DNA from 4 places in the Thermorhabdus hydrogeniformans genome. Region 1 is predicted to be linked to each of the others. Evidence: riboswitches for the same ligand, from Rfam matches in the RefSeq annotation. Region 1 holds a riboswitch; each other region holds the start of a gene.
The links. Region 1 has a riboswitch for cyclic di-GMP ahead of ACKX14_RS07065 (chemotaxis protein CheW). Riboswitches for the same ligand answer to the same signal wherever they lie in the genome.

Region 2: linked by a shared signal. The riboswitch ahead of flgB (flagellar basal body rod protein FlgB) and the one ahead of ACKX14_RS07065 (chemotaxis protein CheW) in region 1 are both predicted to bind cyclic di-GMP.
Region 3: linked by a shared signal. The riboswitch ahead of ACKX14_RS15220 (helix-turn-helix domain-containing protein) and the one ahead of ACKX14_RS07065 (chemotaxis protein CheW) in region 1 are both predicted to bind cyclic di-GMP.
Region 4: linked by a shared signal. The riboswitch ahead of ACKX14_RS10970 (HU family DNA-binding protein) and the one ahead of ACKX14_RS07065 (chemotaxis protein CheW) in region 1 are both predicted to bind cyclic di-GMP.

Annotation. Positions count from the first base shown of each region.
Region 1 is NZ_JBJYKD010000010.1:49,520-54,753, reverse strand. Features, by position in the region: gene ACKX14_RS07085 (FG-GAP-like repeat-containing protein) at 1-47, shown strand, start outside; gene ACKX14_RS07080 (exonuclease SbcC) at 103-693, opposite strand; gene ACKX14_RS07075 (hypothetical protein) at 827-1,321, shown strand; gene ACKX14_RS07070 (DUF72 domain-containing protein) at 1,798-2,571, shown strand; cyclic di-GMP riboswitch class I at 3,108-3,195, shown strand; gene ACKX14_RS07065 (chemotaxis protein CheW) at 3,361-3,837, shown strand; gene ACKX14_RS07060 (methyl-accepting chemotaxis protein) at 4,024-5,234, shown strand, end outside.
Region 2 is NZ_JBJYKD010000009.1:66,004-71,237, reverse strand. Features, by position in the region: gene xerC (tyrosine recombinase XerC) at 1-269, shown strand, start outside; gene hslV (ATP-dependent protease subunit HslV) at 284-814, shown strand; gene hslU (ATP-dependent protease ATPase subunit HslU) at 828-2,234, shown strand; gene codY (GTP-sensing pleiotropic transcriptional regulator CodY) at 2,267-3,052, shown strand; cyclic di-GMP riboswitch class I at 3,146-3,236, shown strand; gene flgB (flagellar basal body rod protein FlgB) at 3,424-3,810, shown strand; gene flgC (flagellar basal body rod protein FlgC) at 3,812-4,249, shown strand; gene fliE (flagellar hook-basal body complex protein FliE) at 4,278-4,565, shown strand; gene fliF (flagellar basal-body MS-ring/collar protein FliF) at 4,585-5,234, shown strand, end outside.
Region 3 is NZ_JBJYKD010000056.1:328-5,561, forward strand. Features, by position in the region: partial or broken gene ACKX14_RS15200 (hypothetical protein) at 1-725, shown strand, start outside; gene ACKX14_RS15205 (stalk domain-containing protein) at 897-1,850, shown strand; gene ACKX14_RS15210 (hypothetical protein) at 2,028-2,357, opposite strand; gene ACKX14_RS15215 (sigma-70 family RNA polymerase sigma factor) at 2,409-2,846, opposite strand; gene ACKX14_RS15220 (helix-turn-helix domain-containing protein) at 2,923-3,186, opposite strand; cyclic di-GMP riboswitch class I at 3,320-3,407, opposite strand; gene ACKX14_RS15225 (hypothetical protein) at 3,687-3,911, shown strand; partial or broken gene ACKX14_RS15230 (group II intron reverse transcriptase/maturase) at 4,200-4,376, shown strand; gene ACKX14_RS15235 (group II intron maturase-specific domain-containing protein) at 4,571-4,792, shown strand; gene ACKX14_RS15240 (YrpD family protein) at 5,108-5,234, shown strand, end outside.
Region 4 is NZ_JBJYKD010000022.1:34,920-40,153, forward strand. Features, by position in the region: gene ACKX14_RS10940 (arsenate reductase ArsC) at 2-409, shown strand; gene ACKX14_RS10945 (thioredoxin family protein) at 488-730, opposite strand; gene ACKX14_RS10950 (permease) at 796-1,971, opposite strand; gene ACKX14_RS10955 (ArsR/SmtB family transcription factor) at 2,032-2,352, opposite strand; gene mobA (molybdenum cofactor guanylyltransferase) at 2,443-3,084, opposite strand; gene ACKX14_RS10965 (hypothetical protein) at 3,068-3,298, opposite strand; gene ACKX14_RS10970 (HU family DNA-binding protein) at 3,435-3,704, opposite strand; cyclic di-GMP riboswitch class I at 3,915-3,997, opposite strand; gene ACKX14_RS10975 (transcription repressor NadR) at 4,268-4,777, shown strand; gene ACKX14_RS10980 (ECF transporter S component) at 4,901-5,234, shown strand, end outside.

The sequences.
Region 1 (5,234 bases):
TGTTTGAGATGATAGTTAAGCTGATAAAACCCCACTGGGACGATTGAATGTTCCGGCAAGCCCGCGGTATGGCCGCTTGAAAGCGGCCATACCCTTTACTTTTCACATGGTGGTTGTTGGGGTTTTGCTCATCTGCTCTATCTGTATAAGGCTGTCCTGGCACTTTGTTATGGAATCGAACATCTTGTTGATGGCCTGGCTCTGCAGGAGAGCGCTTTGAGCCTGGGCCATGGCGGAAATGGCCTGCTGCATGGATTGCACCACCTGCATGTCCATGGCCACCTGCTGCTCGTGACACTGTTTTTCCATCTGCTCTATGGTTTGCCTGTACTGTTTCGCATTCATCTGCAGGTTGGAAATTCCGAGCTGGGCCGCCTGCTGCAGCTGTTGAGCGCTGCTGTACAGATTTTCCAGGCGCCGGGCGTCCATCAGGCTGGTGGAAGCCTGGTTGAGAGTGCTCTGGATCTGCTGCTCCGAGGCCATCTGCTGTTCACGGGCGGAGTTAACCAGGCTTTCCACTTCTTTTGCAAATTGCTGGTGCTGAGCATTCTGGTATTGAATGTTGTTTTGCCCCCGCTGCTGATTCACAATTTCCTGGATCTGGTTTACCGTTTCGGTTCCAAGCCTTTCGCTAATTTCGCTCATTGTTTTGTCGGCTTTGCTCTTCTGGGTTATATCGTTCTTGTCGGCCACTTTTTTTCCTCCTCCACTTCAGTATTTCTTTTTTTAATATCTCCTTTTTTTAAACCTTCAATACGCGGAATAGCCTGCGGAAAAGAGGATAAAATAACATTGATAAAATTTATCTGGAGGAGGAATAACAAAAATGGCCAAAACAGTAATCGGAGTGTTCGACAGCAGGGAACAGGCCGAGAAAGCCGTATCGGAGATGCGCAATTCGGGCTTTGACATCAATGAAATATCCATCGTGGCAAAAGGAGGCCGGGGAGACGGTAATAACGGCAATGGCGATGAAGGCGGCGATGTTCTTGGGATGGGGACCGTGGCCGACGGCACCACCACCGGCGGGGTTCTGGGAGGCCTGGCTGGCCTGGCGCTGGGGGCTGGAGCACTGGCGGTACCAGGGCTTGGGCCCATTATTGCGGCCGGCCCCATAGCGGGGTTGCTTTCCGGAGCGGCCACCGGCGGAATAGCGGGAGGCCTTATTGACTGGGGAATTCCCGAAGAGCGGGGCAGGTACTATGAGGGAGAAGTTAAGAAGGGAAAAATGCTGGCGGCCGTAAGAGCCCATGATCAAAAGGTAAATACCGCCGCAGACATAATGAGAAAAAACGGCGCCAGAGATGTGGAAACCCATTAGAAGCGCTTTGCTTTAAACGGTCTGCATTTCAATTGCCTGAAATTTCTCGGTGCAAATTTTAATGTAATGGCATTTAAAAAAGCGGGTTAGCCCGCTTTTTTTGTCCTAAAATTGCACAGCACAAAAAACTGTAAAAGTGGCCATCGTATCGGTATAATATAATTGATTTCAGCGTGAAAACGCATCGATGCTGGTTCGTGGCGGCCGAGGATACCATGGACCGAATTCAAAGAGCTTCTTGGCTCGCCACAATACCCGCCTTCTGCGGCTACCCGTCAGGGGAGGCAAGCAGAAATACTCCGGCCGGCATTGAGCCAGGAGGTGGAACTGCCGGCTCAAGCCCTGCGGAGCTATGAGGCGCGGCCTTAGAACATCCGGCTGGAAGGTGAGGTGCCAGGCCGGCCCCGCCACCGGAGTCGGCTTTTTTATGCTGAAATCGTAATTGAATTTTTTTCATATAAAGGGGGGCAAAAAACTTGATATTGATTGCCACTGCCGGCTATGCCTATAAGGACTGGAAGGGTAAGTTTTACCCGGAGAACATCAAGGACAAAGATATGCTTTCCTTTTACAGCAAGGTTTTTCCCTTTACAGAGGTCAATTCCAGTTATTACAGTATGCCCAGCGCCTACATGTTTTACCACATGGCAAGGAAAACCCCGGAAGGCTTTCTGTTTGTGGTAAAGGCCTTCGGAGGAATGACCCATCATGGCGATTTGAGCGATACAACCGTCGGGAAGTTCAGGGATGCTCTTGCACCGCTGGTCGAGTCAAACCGCCTGGCTTGCGTCCTCGCGCAGTTTCCGTACAGCTTTCACAACAACGAGAAAAACCGGGATTATTTGAAAAAACTGAGGGAAAGGCTGCGAGATTTGCCGGTGGCTGTGGAGTTCAGGACCGATGACTGGTTGAGGCTTGAAATCATGAAACTGCTCAGGGAATACGACATGGCCTTTGTTTGCGTGGACGAACCTCAGATTAAAGGCCTGCTGCCTCCGGTGGCGGTGGCCACCGCTTCCATAGGGTATGTAAGGTTCCATGGGAGAAACGCCCAAAAGTGGTATAACCACCAGAAACCCTATGAACGCTACGATTATCTTTATTCCGAAGAGGAACTTTCCCAGTGGGTGCCCAAGATCAGAGAACTTTCCAAAAAGACTGAAGTCGTTTTTGTCGCCATGAACAATCATTTTAACGCTCAGGCCGTTTTAAATGCCAGGCAGCTTCAGGCTTTGCTGGAAATGGCGTGAAGCGGAAGCAAATTTTTTTATTGGGTCAATTTGCAAAAAACGGCTGCCGAATGTAGAAAAAATTTTAAGACGAAACAAGACCACCTTGCGGTAATATCAGAGGAATATTTCGCCGGGGGTGGGTCAATTTTTTTTGCCCCTGAAAAAATTTACACAGGCTGTAACAAAACTTTGACTAAAGAACAGCATTTAATACGAAATGACCCCGCTTGCTTTATTGAAAATAAATTAAATTTTGACAATATTATTTCATATCTTTCCAGAGCGGCTTCGGGTGCGCAGAAGGTTCACCAATAAGAAAAGACATAATATAAATATAAATATAAATATTCAAAAAAAAAAAAAAAAAAAAAGTAAAATAATAATTTTCTAAAAATAAAGAGGGATTTTTGTGAAATGTGTCGAATTATTAATCTCCGAATGCCAATTTTCTGGCGTTACTGATAATCAAAGCAGAGGAAATTTCTAAATTGGTCTCAAATCCGCCATCAATGAATGAATGTCTTCCAGTACATTGGTGATGGAAGAAATGACCTTACCGAAAAGGGCAAACTCGTCGAAAGGCGAGGACGCAAAGCCGCGGGCCTAAGTCCGTTTAAAGGATATGGCTGCCGGGTTGCCGTGGGAGTAAGCAAACTTATGATTTTTGATGATTCCTAACGGCCGCCCTCATGGCGGCCGTTAGCAATATATTCACAAAAGGAGGTGCAGAGCGGGTTTGGCTGACAGACCAGGGCGGATGCAGATGCTGCTTCGATTGACTTTGTTAAAGAAAAGGAGGGAAATTGTGTGGCCAGGCAGCTGGTAGTATTTGAACTGGCGGGTGAGCTTTACGGCCTGAATATATTTGACGTACGAGAAATAATCAGAGATACGCCTGCTACAAAAATACCAAGCGCGCCAAATTTTGTAGAGGGCATAGTAAATTTAAGGGGGAAGATAATACCGGTCATTGATCTGAAAGAACGCTTTGGGCTTGAAAAAGCGGATAAGACAAAAGATACCAGGATAATAATAACAAACATATCCGGCCAAGAAGCAGGGTTGGTGGTTGATTCCGTTGCAGAAGTGACCACTGTAGAAGAAAATTCTATTGAGCATGTTCCTGCTGTGGCCACTATAAACGCGGCTTTTGTAGATGGACTGGCCAGGAAGGACGATAAACTTATTATCATAATAAGACTTGACCTGCTGTTTGAAGCAAAAGAAAGAGAAATGATTGAACATATAGGCCAGAAAGGAACGGGATGGATAGCAGATACATAGAATTATACACATATGTTCAAAAAAATTAAATTTAAGCCGCTGAAGCAGATTGTTTAAGCATTTAGCTGGACTGTATTCTTCACCGGATAAAATTACCGACAATAAAATTTGAGGACGAATATTAGAAAGGGGGTACCGGTTGCCCAAAAGGATTGAATCTTTAACGAATCCGGGGCGACCGACGGAATGAAAAGATACACGGGAAGCTTGCGCGGTAGAATGACCGCTCTGTTCGGGTTAATAGTTCTTGTCGGATGTTTGATTCTGGCTTATATAAGCGAAAGCGAAGCCGGAAATGCATTGGGATGCGAAGCAAAAGATGCGATGCTTAAAGTGGCCAAGCAGGCCGCCGAAACCGTGAACAGTCGCGTTCAGGCCCGTATTTACGTAGTGGAAGGCATAGCCGCCAGAAATGTCATCCGGGGTATTCAGGGAGACCGTGAAGCTACAATGGAGGAAAAGATGAAAGCCCTGGAGGATGAGCAGAAAAGGGCGGAGAGCCTGGGATTCAAACGATTTGGAATCGTTGATAAAGCAGGGATTGCAGTTTATCCTGACGGCAGCACTGCCAATCTCGCGGACCGGGATTACTTCAAGGCGGCCCTGGAAGGCAAAACGTTTGTATACAGCACTATTGTCAGCAAAGTAGATAATTCGGTCGTGTTTGTTTATGCCGCACCTATACACCATTACGCCACCAATGAGATAACCGGTGTGCTGATAGGTATAGTGGATGCGGCAAAGTTCAGTGAGCTGGTGGAGGCAATCACTTATGGACGCACGGGATATGCCTTCGCAGTTGACGGCACGGGAAAGACAATTGCCCATAAAGAAGCGGAGAAAGTGACAGGCCAGGAGAATATCATCGAACTTGCCAAATCAAACCAGGCCTTAGCTCCTTTGGCAGCGGTAATTTCCAGGATGGCAAATGGCGAGGAAGGTATTGCCGCCTATACCTTCCAGGGGCAAGACAAATTAATAGCCTACGCTCCGATAAAGAGCACCGGCTGGTCTTTAGCCGTTACTGCTCCCAAAGCGGAGGTCCTGGCACGGCTGTCAGGCCTCAGGAGGTCTGTTTTTGTTGTGTCTATAATAATAATTCTAATTGCCCTGGTGCTGACTTTTGTCTTTGCAAGATCAATTACAACACCCTTAATCCTGGCGGTGGCTCATTTAGGTCAGGTAGCAAATGGCGACTTTACGCGGCCGGTTCCAGAGGTATTCCTGCGTAAAAAGGATGAGATAGGGAAGCTGGCCCAGGCAATTGACCGTCTGCAGGCGAACATCAAACCGCTGCTGGCGGATCTTAGAAACGACGCTAAAACCCTGGCCGGAAACTCCGAAACCTTAAGCGCAACCTCCGAAGAGATCGCCTCATCTTCCGGCGAAGTGGCGAA
Region 2 (5,234 bases), on a different contig from region 1:
TATTCCTCAACAGGCACGGGACCGGGATTACCGACCGGAGCGTCCGCAGAATTATAGACAAATACGTAAAAGCAGCCTCATTAAACCAAAAGATAAGCCCTCATACCCTCAGACATACTTTCGCGACTCATATGTTAAACAATGGAGCGGATTTAAAGACCGTTCAGGAACTTCTGGGGCATGTTAGTCTGTCTACCACGCAGATTTATACCCACGTCACAAAAGAAAGGTTAAAGGAAGTCTACGACAGGACTTTCCCTCACGCTTAAGGAGGCGGAGATTTATGTTTTCGGCTACTACCATAGTGGCGGTGGTAAATAAAAAAGGGGCGGCCATCGCCGGCGACGGCCAGGTGACTTTTGGAGAAAATACGATTATGAAACACCACGCCAAAAAAATACGAAAGATATATAACGGCAGCATACTGGCAGGTTTTGCCGGTTCGGTAGCTGATGCAGTAACGCTATTTGAGAAATTTGAAGGGAAACTGGAAGAAAGCCATGGAAACCTCGTCAGGGCGGCCGTTGAACTGGCGAAAGAATGGCGTACGGATAAAATGTTAAGGAAACTGGAGGCGCTGCTCATTGCCGCCGACAGGGAGCACATATTGATAATTTCAGGAAACGGTGAAGTGATTGAACCCGACGACGGCATAGCCGCTATAGGTTCGGGAGGGCCGTATGCCCTGGCCGCGGCCAGAGCCCTCAGCCGCTTTTCAGATCTTCCTCCTGAAAAAATAGTTGAGGAATCTTTAAAAATAGCCGCTGAGATATGCGTCTATACCAACAACTGCATTTCCGTTGAAACACTGTAAGGAGGTGAGGATTTTGGAGGATTTGACTCCTAAAAAAATAGTAGAGGAGCTTAACAAATATATAGTAGGACAGGAGGAAGCCAAAAGGTCAGTAGCCATAGCTTTAAGGAACAGGCTGCGAAGGCAGAAACTTCCTGAAGAAATGCAGGAAGACGTCATACCGAAAAACATTTTGATGATAGGACCAACAGGGGTGGGGAAGACGGAAATAGCCAGAAGGCTTGCAAAACTGGTCAACGCCCCCTTTGTAAAGGTTGAAGCGACAAAATTTACTGAAGTAGGTTATGTGGGTAGAGATGTGGACTCCATGGTCAGGGATTTAATAGAAACTTCCATCAGAATGGTTAAGATGGAAAAAATGGAGCAGGTAAAGGATAGGGCAAAGGTCCTGGCGGAGCAGAGAATAGCCGAAATACTGTGTCCTGATCCGGAAAAGCACGGGGCAAAAAACCCCTTTGAGGCCATATTCGGCGGCCTGTCAAAATCCGATCATCATCATCATGAGGAAGAGGATTTTAACGAAAAGGTAAGGAGTGTAAGAGAGAGAAGAAAAGAAATCCTTAGAGACCTGCAGGAGGGAAAACTGGAAAAGGAATTGATAGAAATAGAAGTGGAAGACAGCGCTCCGCCCATGCTGGAAGTATTTTCAGCTTCAGGCATGGAAGAAATGGGAATAAATGTTCAGGATTTGTTCGGCGGCCTTTTTCCCAAGCGCCGCAAAAAGCGAAAAGTCACCGTCGAAAACGCCCGGCGCATATTAATCCAGGAAGAATCTCAAAAGCTCATCGACATGGATGAAGTGATCAATGAGTCCATAAAGAGAGCGGAAGAAACGGGGATCATCTTCATAGACGAAATAGACAAAATAGCGGGTAAGGAAAGTTACGGTCCGGATGTTTCAAGAGAAGGTGTCCAGCGGGATATCCTTCCAATTGTGGAAGGATGTACGGTGGTGACCAAATACGGACCAGTAAAGACAGACCATATATTGTTTATAGCTGCGGGTGCATTCCATATTTCTAAGCCTTCCGACCTCATACCGGAATTGCAGGGCAGATTTCCCATCCGTGTAGAACTGAAGAGCCTGACTGAAGAGGATTTAAAGAAGATTTTAATAGAACCTAAAAATTCTCTAATTAAACAATATACTGCATTGATCGAAACAGAAGGTATAAAAATCCATTTTACAGACGATGCTATTGATGAAATCGTAAAAGTGGCAACATATGTCAACCAGCAGTCGGAAAACATCGGTGCCAGAAGGCTTCATACAGTGATGGAAAAATTGCTGGAAGATATTTCTTTTAACGCTCCGGAATTAAAATTAACCCAGAGCGAAATAACCATTGACAGAAATTTTGTCAGTGAAAAACTGAAACATATAATCAAAGATAAAGACCTAAGTATGTATATTTTGTAAATTATAATAAATTACCAAAAGGAGGAAAAACAATGAGTGAAAGTCTACTGGAAAAAACAAGGAGAATCAACAAATTGCTGCAGAGATCCGCGGGTTACCCCGTAGATTTCAATGAAGTTTGCAAAACCCTTGGAGAGGTGTTATCCGCCAATGCCTACGTGGCGAGCCGCAAAGGAAAGGTCCTGGGCTATTATCTGATGGAAGATTATGACTGTGATGCGGTCCAGGAAGAGGTTTTGCAGGAGAAGATGTTTCCCAAAGAGTACAACGACAAGCTTCTGGAAATCCATGAGACCAGATCCAATTTGCCCCATGAAACTCTGGAGTGCGTTTTTGATAATGACACCAAATGCACCCATCCGGAGAAATTGACAACCATTGTGCCAATAAACGGCGGGGGCGAGAGATTGGGGACGCTGGTGCTGGCCAGATTCGGAGAAAAATTCACCGACGAAGATCTGGTGCTGGCCGAATACAGCGCCACCGTGGTGGGAATGGAAATATTGAGATCAAAGAGCGAAGAAATAGAAGAAGAAGCCCGTAAAAAAGCCGTCGTACAGCTGGCCATCGGAACACTGTCTTTTTCTGAGCTGGAAGCGGTGGAACATATTTTTGAGGAACTGGACGGCAACGAAGGGTTATTGGTGGCCAGCAAGATAGCCGACAGAGTTGGAATCACCAGGTCGGTCATCGTCAATGCCCTACGGAAATTTGAAAGCGCGGGGGTTATTGAATCGCGTTCTCTTGGCATGAAGGGAACGTATATAAAGATTTTAAACGATAAGCTCCTGGAAGAGCTCAAAAAAGTAAGGGCTTAAAAATGCGTGAAGAATTTCACGCATTTTTTTTATTAACAAGGAGGATTTTATCGATTTTTGTCTAAAATGTATATTAGCCAAATTAATAAATTATCCCTAAAAAGGCAAACTTTACCGAAAGGAAAGGTCGCAAAGCCGTGGGGCTAAGGCGCGCGTAAAGCGCTATGCCGGCTAGGCTGCTGAAAGGATAGAAAAGGGGATTCTATCTTTTTGCAGGATAGATTTTTTTTATAAAATCACCATAATATTATTTATCAAAAAAGGAATTTCCATTTTTTTGGCGAATTTAGTAATAATACGCAAACAAGGTAAAAAAAAGTCGAAAAAAAGAAGGTGATTTATATATGAACTTATTCGGAGATATTTCATTGATGGAAAGATTGCTGGATGCAAAATGGCTTCGAAACCAAGTGCTTGCCAACAACATAGCCAATGCGGATACGCCTGGGTTTAAGAGGTCTGACGTTTATTTTGAAGAATACCTAAGGCAGGCTATAAAGGATAAAACTGATGGAAGAAATCTTGATTTAAAGACGACCAATCCGAGACATATTGCAAAAATCAATTCTCTAGATAATTTGGAGCCAGAGGTTATAAGACAAGACGAAACCACGTTTAGAAACGATCAGAACAATGTTGATATTGAAAAGGAAATGGTGGAACTGACAAAAAACGCCCTTTCATATAACCTTCTGGCGGATCAGATTCAGAGAAAGTTAAAATTGATGCAAACCGCTATTAACGAGGGGAGGAAGTAAATTGGGCTTGTTTGATTCTTTAGATATCAGCGCTTCCGGCCTCACCGCCCAAAGGCTCAGAATGGATGTCATATCAAACAACATAGCCAATGCAACTACCACACGAACCCCCGAAGGAGGACCTTATCGCAGAGAAAGGGTGATTTTCCAGGAAAGGAGAAATGAGTTTTCTTTTGAAGATATTCTGACAAGATCTATGGATGTGGGAAAAGGTGTCAGGGTTGTGGCTGTGGAAAAGGACCCTGCTCCCTTTAAACTTGTGTATGATCCAACTCATCCGGACGCGGACCAGAATGGGTACGTGAGGATGCCCAACGTCAATATAGTAACCGAAATGGTGGACATGATATCCGCCGCAAGAAGCTATGAAGCCAACGTGACGGCGATAAATACCGCAAAAAGCATGATAACAAAAGCCATGGAAATAGGAAAGGTATAAGGACAAGCAATAGGAGGGAGATGAGCCTTTGAACATTTCCAGGATCAACGAAACTACGCCAGGCGTCTTTGCAGGGGCTATAAAAGAACAGGGGCAGAAATCCTTTCAGGACGTTTTAAAAGAGGCCTTGGAATCGGCAAACACATTGCAGCAAAACTACGACCGGGCTTTGAATGAACTCATCCAAGGAAATGAAATAAACATACATGATGTAATAATTGCCGGCGAAAAGGCAAGGCTCTCTTTGGAACTCACTCTGCAGATACGGAATAAGGCGATTGAAGCATACCAGGAAATCATGAGAATGCAGGTATAGCGGGCGAAGGTGGAAGTAAATGGAGTTTATAAACAAGTTACGGCAGCAGGTGAGCGATTTCTGGCAGAGCAGAAATAGGGCGCAAAAGGTAAAGCTGTTGTTAAGCGCTTTTTTTGCAATCGCCGCAATAGGCTTTATAACTTATTTCGTGAGCAGGCCTGTGTACGCCCCGCTTTATACCAACCTGGATGTCAAAGATGCGGGAGAAATTATTAAAAAACTCGATGACATGAAAATCCCCTACAAAATCGAAGACGGTGGCAAGTCAATTCTCGTAGACCCCAAGCTTGTTTATAAAACGAGATTACAGCTGGCCCAAGAGGGTCTGCCCAAAGGCGGCACAATTGGTTTTAGCGATGTCTTTAACAAAACCAGGCTCGGCGTCACCGATTGGGAAAGACAGATACAATACAATCAGGCTCTAGAGGGCGAACTTGTAAGGACCATCGAAGAAATGGCGCAGGTCGAGACGGCGAGGATACATATTGTCCAGCCCAAAAAAACCCTTTTCATAGAGCCGGATTCAAAGGCCGAGCCTTCCGCAGCCGTTTTTCTAAAGTTAAAGCCCGGGGCGGAAATCACCGAAGAAGAAGTGAAAGGCATAATTTACCTCATTTCTCATTCCGTTGAGGGAATGAAACCGGAAAATGTCTCGGTCATAGATGATTA
Region 3 (5,234 bases), on a different contig from region 1:
AAGTTAAAAATGGAAAGGTTACATTTAAAGATGGTTCAGTAATTCCCGTTAATAATGATTGTGGACAATTTTTTACAATGACTTCTAACAATAGTGAATTAAAAAACAGTTCTCAATCCACTTATAGTGAATTCAGAAGAGTAAGATCTTATTCAGGCTATAGAAAAACAGAAGGCTATATAACATTACCTTCGAGTTCTGATATTTCAGGGGTAAATGCATCGGGTGAAGCAGCTTATAATTATATGGGTATAGGCGGAACCATTAATGTAGAGCAAGGATTAGTAATGGGGGGACTTTATGGTGGTGTGTGGAGAGTGTATCATAATATAAGCGGAAATTGGGTGGATGATAAATGGCCGACTAACGGGATACCTGCTGGCACAAAGGTTTTTTTAAGAGAATATGTTCCTCAAGATAATCAGATTGCTTTATACATAAGTTATAGCGGAGGTAGTAAAACATTTATTTATACAGCACAAGGGGCAAAATATGATGGAACTAACCAGGATATGCGTAGAGTTACCAGCTTGTTACTTAATGGTAATGGATATTCCAAAAAAAATATCTGGTCTAATGTTTATATAGCAAATAAAAGCGAAATGCATTTATGGGGTACAGCAGATACAAAAGTAGGTAAGGATTATACAGAAAAAACAACTTATGTAACAACTACAAATGTTGACCCTTATTATAACGAAACCATAAATATAGATTGTCCGTAAAAATTAATAATATCGGTTGAAAAGTAGCATTAGATTATCTTGTTAGGATAAATCACGTCTTGTGAGCGAGTAAAGGAGCCTTAAAATACTGCGATAAGTGTCCTAAAGAAGAGTTCTAAAAGAGATTACTTTGCGGAAAATACAGAGTTGATTAAATGGGGGAAATGAATAATGATTAATAAGAACTTAAAAATATTTATATTCTTAGTTTTATTGGTTATTTTCATGTTCAGTGCTTCCGAATTATCTTTTGCCGGCAACTCTCCTAAAATAATCTTTAACAGTGAAGAAACTAATATCAAAACTTTTTTATTACATGGAAAGTGCATGGTTCCTGTAAAAGAAATATCTACATTAGTTAACGCCAAAGTTTCCTGGAATTCAAAAACAAAAGAAATTACTATTTGCTCGCCAGTTCATACATTTCAAGGTAAAGTTAACTCATCTTTCTATTTAATAGATGGCAATAAAAAACAATTAACTTCCAGGTTAATTCTAAAAAACGGAGTAACATATATTCATGTGAGGCTATTGCCGGAAATTTTCAATATTTCAATTATATGGGACAAAAACAATAATGCGGTTATTTTAAATACGGAAAATAATACTATTAAACAGCTAACAACAGGACAATATTATGTACGTTATTCTTCAAATATGTTAGAAGTATCAACTTCAAAAGGAATAATATGGAGAAAAGAATTTAAAAGTGATAAAGGAGAAATTTCTTTTGTAACAGTTCATGACACATGCATTTATGTAGCCGGCAGTCAATTTTATGGATGCTTGGATTTGACTGATGGTAAGACTAATTACCTTATAGATGCGGATAAGTATATGACGGCGCGCTTACCGCCTTATGTTTTAGACGACAAGCTTATTATAGCATGGTATACCGGTGAACTCAGTTTGCCCGGAAAACTTGTTTGCTATAATTCAGAAACTGGAGAAAAAATATGGGAAAAGGAAAATATTTATTGTAACTCTATCTCAATCGATAAAATAGATTCAAAAAAATACTTAGTTATTGACGGTGATGATAACTTGTTTGACGGTATAAAACATATATATTTTATCGATCCTGATACAGGCACTATTATATCGGATAAAAAAGAAGAACAGTAACGAAAAAATTTATTTATTTAACAAACATTTTTTCCACATAATATAGGTGTAAAAATCAGGGTAAAGATACACATTCGAAATTACCGAAACAAAAAAGAAGAATTTACAAAAAATATTATTTGTAAGGAAATTGTATTTGAGATTGCGTAATTACTCCAAGGGATTTGCGCAGACCATCTAGCCGCAGCCAGGCCGTCTGGTTTCCCGGGATATATCCTTTTCTCTTGGGAAGTTGAACATGCTGTCGCTTAATATGTGCCAGCTCCCCATGGCCGACGTGGTCACCAGCAGGCCGTTGAGAAAAATAAGCGGAATGTTTATGATGCTGAACTCATGCCGGGCAATGCTGGTAATCATTACAATTGATTGTGCAACGAGAAATACAAGCCATCGGGTCCGGATCAGCTTGAAGCATCCGGATTCTTTAAGAAATTCCACCACCATCACGGTGGCGGTAACGGCGCCGGTTAAGGTACCGAGAGAGGAGTAAGTGAACTGGTCCTGCACGGGATTTCACCTCACTTTTAAACGGATTAATTCAGCCGCCGGGTCTGTATATTAAGATAAATCAAATTGAGATAAATGTTTTTTCAGCTTTTTCAGAGCCCTATTCTTTATCACGCTAACTGCCGGCTGGGATATTCCCAAATTTTCGGCAACCTCCTTTTCCGTCAAATCTTCAAACACCGTAGCTTTTATTACCTTTTGCTGGCGCGGCGTCAGGAGCGACAGAATTTCCAGAATAAAAATCCGGTCTTCGGCTTCGGCCAGCGTATCGGTTTTATCCGCAATCGTATCGATTAGTTCCACTATCTCATTTCCGGCATCATCGTTAATCTTTTGATTTAAAATAAACAATTCGTGCTCCCGCAGATGTTTTTGTTTTCTGACCAGGCGGTTCGCCTCATGACGCAATCCGGTCAAAAGCCATGCCGTAATCCTGATTTCCTCGAGATCAGGCTCAATGACATCCTGGATGTGAGCCCATGTTTTCACCTCCCCCTCTTTGTTTACCGGGCAAGTCCTCTATATATAAAAGAGTTAATAAGGGTCGATTTTTATAACCTCCCTGTCAGTTTTTTTTAAAAAATTTTTTACCCCCATTATTCCTGATATACCGGCTTAGTTCGTCTCTTCCCCAGGTCGTGTTTGGCCTGTAGTTTTTTATAGCGTTCAATATCCATTCCGTCAGGTCCGCTCCCGCGTCTTCATCCCCCAGGCGGCGTGTGTATTTTTTTACAATAGCCTTAAACCGGTCAACCACCTGGTGGGCGGCCTCCTCGTCGCCGTTTTTCGCCCTGCGTATCAAATCCTTCAGTTTTGGTCTGTTATGCAACCTAAAGCCCCCCTTTTCCAATGAAAATGGTTCACAAAAAACCCGTTCTAAGGCTCCGGCGCGTTTTTATATCGTTTGGTGAAGTGACAAAAAAACCCGCTCTCGAAAGAAAGCAGGCTTATCCATCAGATTCAGCGGCAGCCAGGCTGTCATAGCGCAACAGCGCCTTAGACCCTATGGTTTTGCGCCCCCACCTTTCGATGAGTTTGCCGTTATCACCGAGTTTTTTCTTTTTCCACTGTTTATTTATTCCACATATTACTTAAATTTCCTGCTTACCCGGTCCAACTGGCGCTTTTCAGGGGCTAACCGGCGGAATTTCGGTTATAAACGGCCAAAAAACCGCTACGCCGTTCATACCCAAAAAACCGCCAGTTGTACCGGAAAATCCGCCAGTTGTTCTTATGGGGGAGGAAATTCAAAAAAGAAGACGTCAAAGAAATTACACAAAAAGCCATACAAATTTAGAAACCCTTGACAGATTATGGGAGGAATTTAGAATGCTAAATGTGTTCAAGTATGCCGAAGAAAGAGGGAAACAGGAAGGCTTTCTTGAAGCATTAAATAAACACAGCCGCGCAAAAAACTCGGCTTTTTTTAGTGTGCCGCGTGCCCAGCAAAGCCGCAATTTGCTTGCCGGTGAAAGTCCGGTACCGGTAGCCGCCAAGGGGCCGGTTAGCTTCAGGGCTGGTTGTGTCAGAAATGATACGGTCAAAGCGCCCTGAATATGCAAGACTTCAGACCGTAACATAAAGTGAACTCTGCAGCGCTGTTAGAAAACCCATATGGGAGAACAGAGGATGGCGAGCCTCTGGCGTATGGGCGAAGCCCATGGAATGTGTGAAGAACTTGGATGCAACACAGAGGAATCCTCCGGCGTAGGGGAGACGGTATGAAGTTACAGTAGATTGCGGAACTGGGGAGGCCCTACCCTGCACGGGAAACCGTAAAGAGAAAGCATATAAGCCAAAAGGGTGAAGTTGCTATTCTGTAGGGAGGGAGTCTGAGGGGGAAGCAGAACCAGAAGATTTCATGCACTATACGACAAGCTTTGGAGAAAAGACATACTATGGAAAGCGTGGTTCAACGTAAAAGAGAATGCCGGAAGTGCCGGTATCGATGGCCAAACCATTGCCAAGATAGAAGAAATAGGAGTAGAAACAGTACTAAACGAAATAGCCGAAAACCTAGACAACATAAATCACGATAAACTTATGAAACTGGTCGAGATGGCTGAAAGCAGGCATCATGATAGGAGGAGAATTCAAAGAAAGTGAACTTGGGAGTCCCAATGAAAAGACAAGGATAGTATCAATGTGGGAGGGCAAGAATGGCTTCGATTTCCTTGGGTACCATAACAGGATGGTAAAATGTAAAAGACTGGATGGCCGGGAATATTATTATCCAGACACTTAACAGGAAAATCACCGGATGGCGTAACTATTACCACCGCTCAAGATGGGATAAACTATGGCAATTAGACAAATACATCCATACTAAACTTGCTGTATGGTATAACGAAAAGAGGCACCGCAGGAAAAGAAGAGATTTCCTGAAACTATGTGCACTTTTCAAAAACATGGGACTAAAACTTCTATCTGCATAGTTCGAATGCTGAAGGAAGAAGAATATTGGAAAGCCGTATGAGGGAGAACCTCACGTACGGTTTGATGAGGAGGGGCTGGGAGCTCCAGCCCTTCACTCTAACGGCATGGGCGAGCTTCGGCGGCGAAAATATACATGTGGCTGTCAGCAGCGACCGTTAGCCGATGGGGCTATTTTCCGCCGTTCAGACGCGATTTTCCGCCAGTTGGACCGGAAAAACCGCCAGTTGGACAAAGATGGAAGGAAATCAGGAAACTGCGGAGAATATTTTATCAAATAAATTTAAATACAAATATTAAACTAGGGGGGTAACTTAATGAGGAGGATGGCTACTATTTCTTTAGCTATCGTTACTTATTTTGTGTTAGCTCTATTATTAAAAAATAGTGTAGCAAACGCATCATCATTCAGCATTTATAATGTAGGCTCAATTGAAAAGCAGA
Region 4 (5,234 bases), on a different contig from region 1:
TATGAAGATAAAAGTGGGTTTTATATGTGTGGGAAATTCCTGCAGGAGCCAGATGGCCGAGGGTTTTGCCAGGCATTACGGAAACGACATGATTGAGGCGTACAGCGCCGGGACGAATCCTGCGGCGGAAATAAATCCAAACGCGGTTCTTGTCATGAAGGAAAAAGGCATAGATATAAGCGGCCAGTATCCCAAACTGCTGGAAGATATACCCTCCGGGCTCGACATTTTAATCACCATGGGGTGCGGGGTGGAGTGCCCGTTTGTCCCCTGCAAGCACAGGGAAGACTGGAGGCTTGACGACCCCGCCGGCAAGCCGGTGGAAGAATTCAGAAGGATTAGAGACTTGATAGAAGAAAAGGTAAAGCTTCTGATAAAAAGAATAAAAAATAATGAATTTGATTTGTAAAAAAAAACACAAGATTGATGGTTATGTTTTAAAAAATCGGGGAATCATTCTTATAAATGGAATGATTCCCCTTTTCCGTTATTGCTGAGCCTCTGCTAATATTTTCTTGATATCCTCTTTATCCAGTACTTTGCCCGAAGACTTGACTTCTCCATTTACCACAAGGCCGGGGGTATACATGATATCGTATTCCATTATCTTGTTTATCTGTGTAACTTTTTCAATTTCGGCAGTGATTCCCAGTTCCTCTAAAGCTTCACGGGTATTTTTCTCCAAAGCCTTGCACTTTGGACATCCCGTCCCCAAAATTTTAATTTCCATGAGTTCACCTCCCTATTTTTCATGTCATTGTATTTGCAGAAGGAAAACCCTTCCAACCAGCAGTTTCATCCCGCAATCATTCCGAAAATATAACCGACTATCGTTGACATTATTATAACAAGTGAAACATATGTGACTGTCTTTTTCGGTCCTAAAATACTGTTTAGGACGAGCATGCTTGGGAGGCTGAGTGCCGGACCCGAAAGCAGCAGTGCCAGCGCCGGGCCCTGCCCCATGCCGGACCCCAGCAGCCCCTGGAGTATGGGCACTTCGGTTAGTGTGGCAAAATACATAAATGCTCCCACAACCGATGCTATAAAATTGGATAATATTGAATTTCCGCCCACTACCGCTGCCACGTATCTGGACGGAATGATTCCTGCGTCGATCCCGGGTCTTCCCATCAGAAATCCCGCTACCAGCACACCGATAAACAGGAGTGGGAGTATCTGCTGTGCAAAGCCCCAGGTGGATTCCATCCAGGAGGAAAGCTCGGCCTTTTTAAACCATCTAATAAGAATGAATCCCAGCAATACAAGCAAAATGATTATGATATACCACTTTATATTATATACGGCACTGAAAAATCCCACCGGTTGGGTGGGTTTACCCCATGCGGCAAAGATAAGGATAAAAACCAGGTTTGCAAAGTATATGAGGTTCTGTGTTAAGGACCGCCCTTCTTCCATGCCGGCACCGTTTTTTCCGGCAGATTTTTTAAGCCGTTCGCTATCCTCTTTTTTAAATAGAACAGCCATGATGAGCCCTATGATGACTGAAAACATCATTGCCCCTATTGCCCGGGCAATGCCGAGCTTGGCTCCTAGAATCCTTGCCGTCATTATTATTGCAAGCACGTTAATAGCCGGTCCGGAGTAGAGAAACGCTATGGCAGGCCCCAGCCCCGCCCCCCTTTTGTATATTCCTGCAAAAAGGGGCAGTACAGTGCAGGAACAAACCGCAAGAATTGTCCCGGATACCGATGCCACGGCGTATGAAACCCACTTTTTTGCCTCGCTGCCAAAATACTTAATAACTGCTTCCTGTGATATAAAATTGGCGATGGCGCCGGCTATGAAAAGTGCGGGGATAAGGCATGTAAGAACATGAAGCCTCGCGTAATCCTGAAGCATATATAAGGATTCAAGTACTGCACCGGTAAATCTGTGGCTTGTAAGCGGCATATAATAGGCCGCCAGGAATACGCCTACAATTATAACAAATTTTTTCCAGGTCTGCATAATTTTCTCCCCTTTAAAATTTTAACTTTGCTCATGTGAAATCGCAGTATAAACCGATAATTATGAGTCTGTGAAAAATCCGATTTTAGCCGTAATATCCTCTTTAATGATGTTATCGACGCAGCGGAAAAAGTCCTGCACACATGGAATCCTTAGCTTATATAAAACCATAAGGCCCTCTTTACGGCTATCAATTATGCCGGCATTCTTTAATATGGACAAATGCTTTGAAACCGTAGGCTGATCAATCTGCAGCTCTTTCACAATTTCGCATACGCAAAGTTCTTCCGCCGACCCAAGAAGGTCCAGGATTTTGAGCCTTGTGGGGTGTGCAAGTGCTTTAAAAACGGATGACCTGACTTCGTAAATATCACGCGGCATCTGTATCATCTCCTCACCGGCAATAAATATTATGTTGGCTATATTCCTATATTAGCATATAGTTAGTACAGTGTCAATAATCCCGCATCGTCACCTGTCATTTATTAATTCATATATTTCTATTGCTTTTCGGTAATCCTCCCACGTGTTAACGTTAAAAAAATCATACGGGCCCGTTTTGCAGGGCAGATTTTTTATATCGACAAAATTGGTTTTAACCTGCCGGTACAGGCTCTGGACTTTAGCCGCGCCCGGGGAGTTCAGCAGCTTTTTAATTTGTTCGATACATGTCTTTCTGTACACGGAATGAAGAGGTTCCACGTAATTGTCCTTTCTGGGGCAGGTCACATCCCACCCTGCGCTTGATTTAATCAAGTATTTTATTAATTCCTCATTTAAAAAGGGCATATCGCAGGCACAAAAAAAACCCGCTTCACCCTTCATTTTTATTAATCCCGTATAAATCCCGCTCAATGGCCCTCGGCTTTCCGTTTCATCAGTATATATACTGAATTCCGGGTTTAAATCAAGCAGTTCTGCCGGGCTGTTTGCCACAATAAAAACCTCATCAAATATAGGCGCCAGTACGGAATATATTCTTTCAATAATGGTCAAACCCCCGATTTTCAGCAGTGCTTTGTTTTTTACTCCGATCCTTGAAGACTTACCCCCGCATAAAACAACCGCCGAGCAAGCCATTTTCTCCCGACACATATCAAAATTCAACCGCATGTTTTTGATAGATCTCCTTCTTTTCTTCAATACTCATCAGCCTGTCGATTAAGGCGGAAATGATGATTACCCCCGCCACATCTACGATCCATCGGGTAACGGCAAATTCGTAACCCAGGGCTGACATCTCAAAAAGGAACATCGGTATTTTAAGTGTAGACCATGCTCCAAGAAATATCAATATACAAGTGTAAAAAAAACGGCAGAATAACATTCCGCCGTTTTTAGAAAGGGAATTTATTTATTTTAAGGGGGGATTTGCCCATCCTGTGGTTCAAAAGGTGGTTCAAAAAGGAGCAGGATGGAAAACGGCCATTCTTACTGCCTGAAAAATTTCTCCTCTTTTTCTGTTATGTACTCTTTTTTAACATTTTTCCGGGTGTAAACACCGGAACCGCCCGTGCGGGAATCTGCATTTTTTTACCCGTCACCGGGTTTCTGCCGGTCCTCGCCGCACGTTCGCGCACTTTAAAAGTACCAAAATTTACTATTCTTACAATCTCTCTTTTACTCATGGCTTCCGAGACCACGTTTATAAACTCGTTAATGACTCTGGCGGTATCCTTTTGAGTCATACCGGCCTTCTCCGCCACGGCCGCCACAAGTTCGGCTTTGTTCATAACTCAGACCTCCTTTTCTTATCCAACTTACTTTTGCTCCGCTCAAATTTTTAGCGCCGCCGGCTCCAGAGCCGGCTCAAAGTATATCTTCTTCCGGCAGGAAGCGTGGCCGTTTTCCGGTTTCCAGGCATTTTAATTTTTTTGCACCTGCAATGTAAAATAAAAAACTTCCGTACCGCAAGGGCACAGAAGTACCTTTAAATTCGATACTTCGGCAGCCCGGCTGTCATAGCTTGCGCCTTAGACCCGTGGCTTTGCGTCCCTGTCTTTCGACAGGTTTGCCCTTTTCGGTATCCTCTCATTATATTTTTCTTTATTTTACCATTCGACATTAAAATGGAAAATCCTTCTTTTTTCGATAAAAATTTTAAAATTACACCAATATAAATTCAAGGTATCTTCCCTCGCGAATTTTTGGCGGGAGATGAACGGCAATTCTGTTGCAATATTTTATACGGCGCATTATACTAAAATCATGGAATGTGACAAAACCGGCAGAGGAAGAAGCTTAACTTTTTTAAGCGGCGGTGGATAAACAGCATTAGAAACTGGAGGACTGAAAAATGAGCGCCGATGAACGCAGGGCAAGGATCCTGGACCTTTTAAAGGCGGAAAAAAGGCCGCTATCCGGCGGCGAGCTTGCAAAGATGTTTGGGGTAACCCGTCAGATAATCGTGCAGGACATCGCCATCCTCAGGGCTTCGGGAAACGATATAATCGCCACATCCCGGGGATACATGGCGGCGGAACCCGTGCCCCTCATAGCAAAGAAGGTCGCCGTGAGGCACGGTGATGCCGAGACGAGAGACGAGCTCATGACATTTATAGAATGCGGTTGCAGAGTGCTGGACGTGATCGTGGAACATCCCCTGTACGGGGAACTTCACGGTATGCTCATGCTTAAAAACTCTTCCGATGTGGAAGAGTTTATGGAAAAGGTGAAAAGACACGGAGCCACCCTGCTTTCCAGGCTGACCGGAGGCGTGCACCTTCATACGGTGGAAGCTCTAAATGAAGACTCCATAAAAATGGCTGAAGATGTGCTCCGAAAAAAGGGTATCCTTTTAAAATAATTTTTTTATAAACTATTGACTATACAGGTGTATATGCAGTATAATTAAACCAAATCCCGGATATGATTTGGGTCTGCGGCGTACCGGCAGCCAGATCACATATCCTTGAAAGGAGCAACAGCCGTGAAGACAAAAAGCATGGTAACCGGAGCTCTTTTAACCGCCCTGTCTCTCGTCATCCCAATTGCGTTTGGCGGCTATCTCAGGATCTATATCCCTCCTTTTTCAGCCACTCTCGCATCCCATGTCCCCTCGATGCTGGCCATGTTAATAAACCCTCTCGTGGCCGTCACGGTAGGGGTGGGTTCCACCATTGGTTTCCTTATAATTTTAGGGCCGGTCGTGGCCGCCCGGGCGTTCATCCACACCGTTTTCGGGCTCGCAGGTGCAATTCTCATAAAAAAAGGGCTTTCTTTTGAAAAGGCAATCATTTTAACAGCGCCCATACACGCATTGG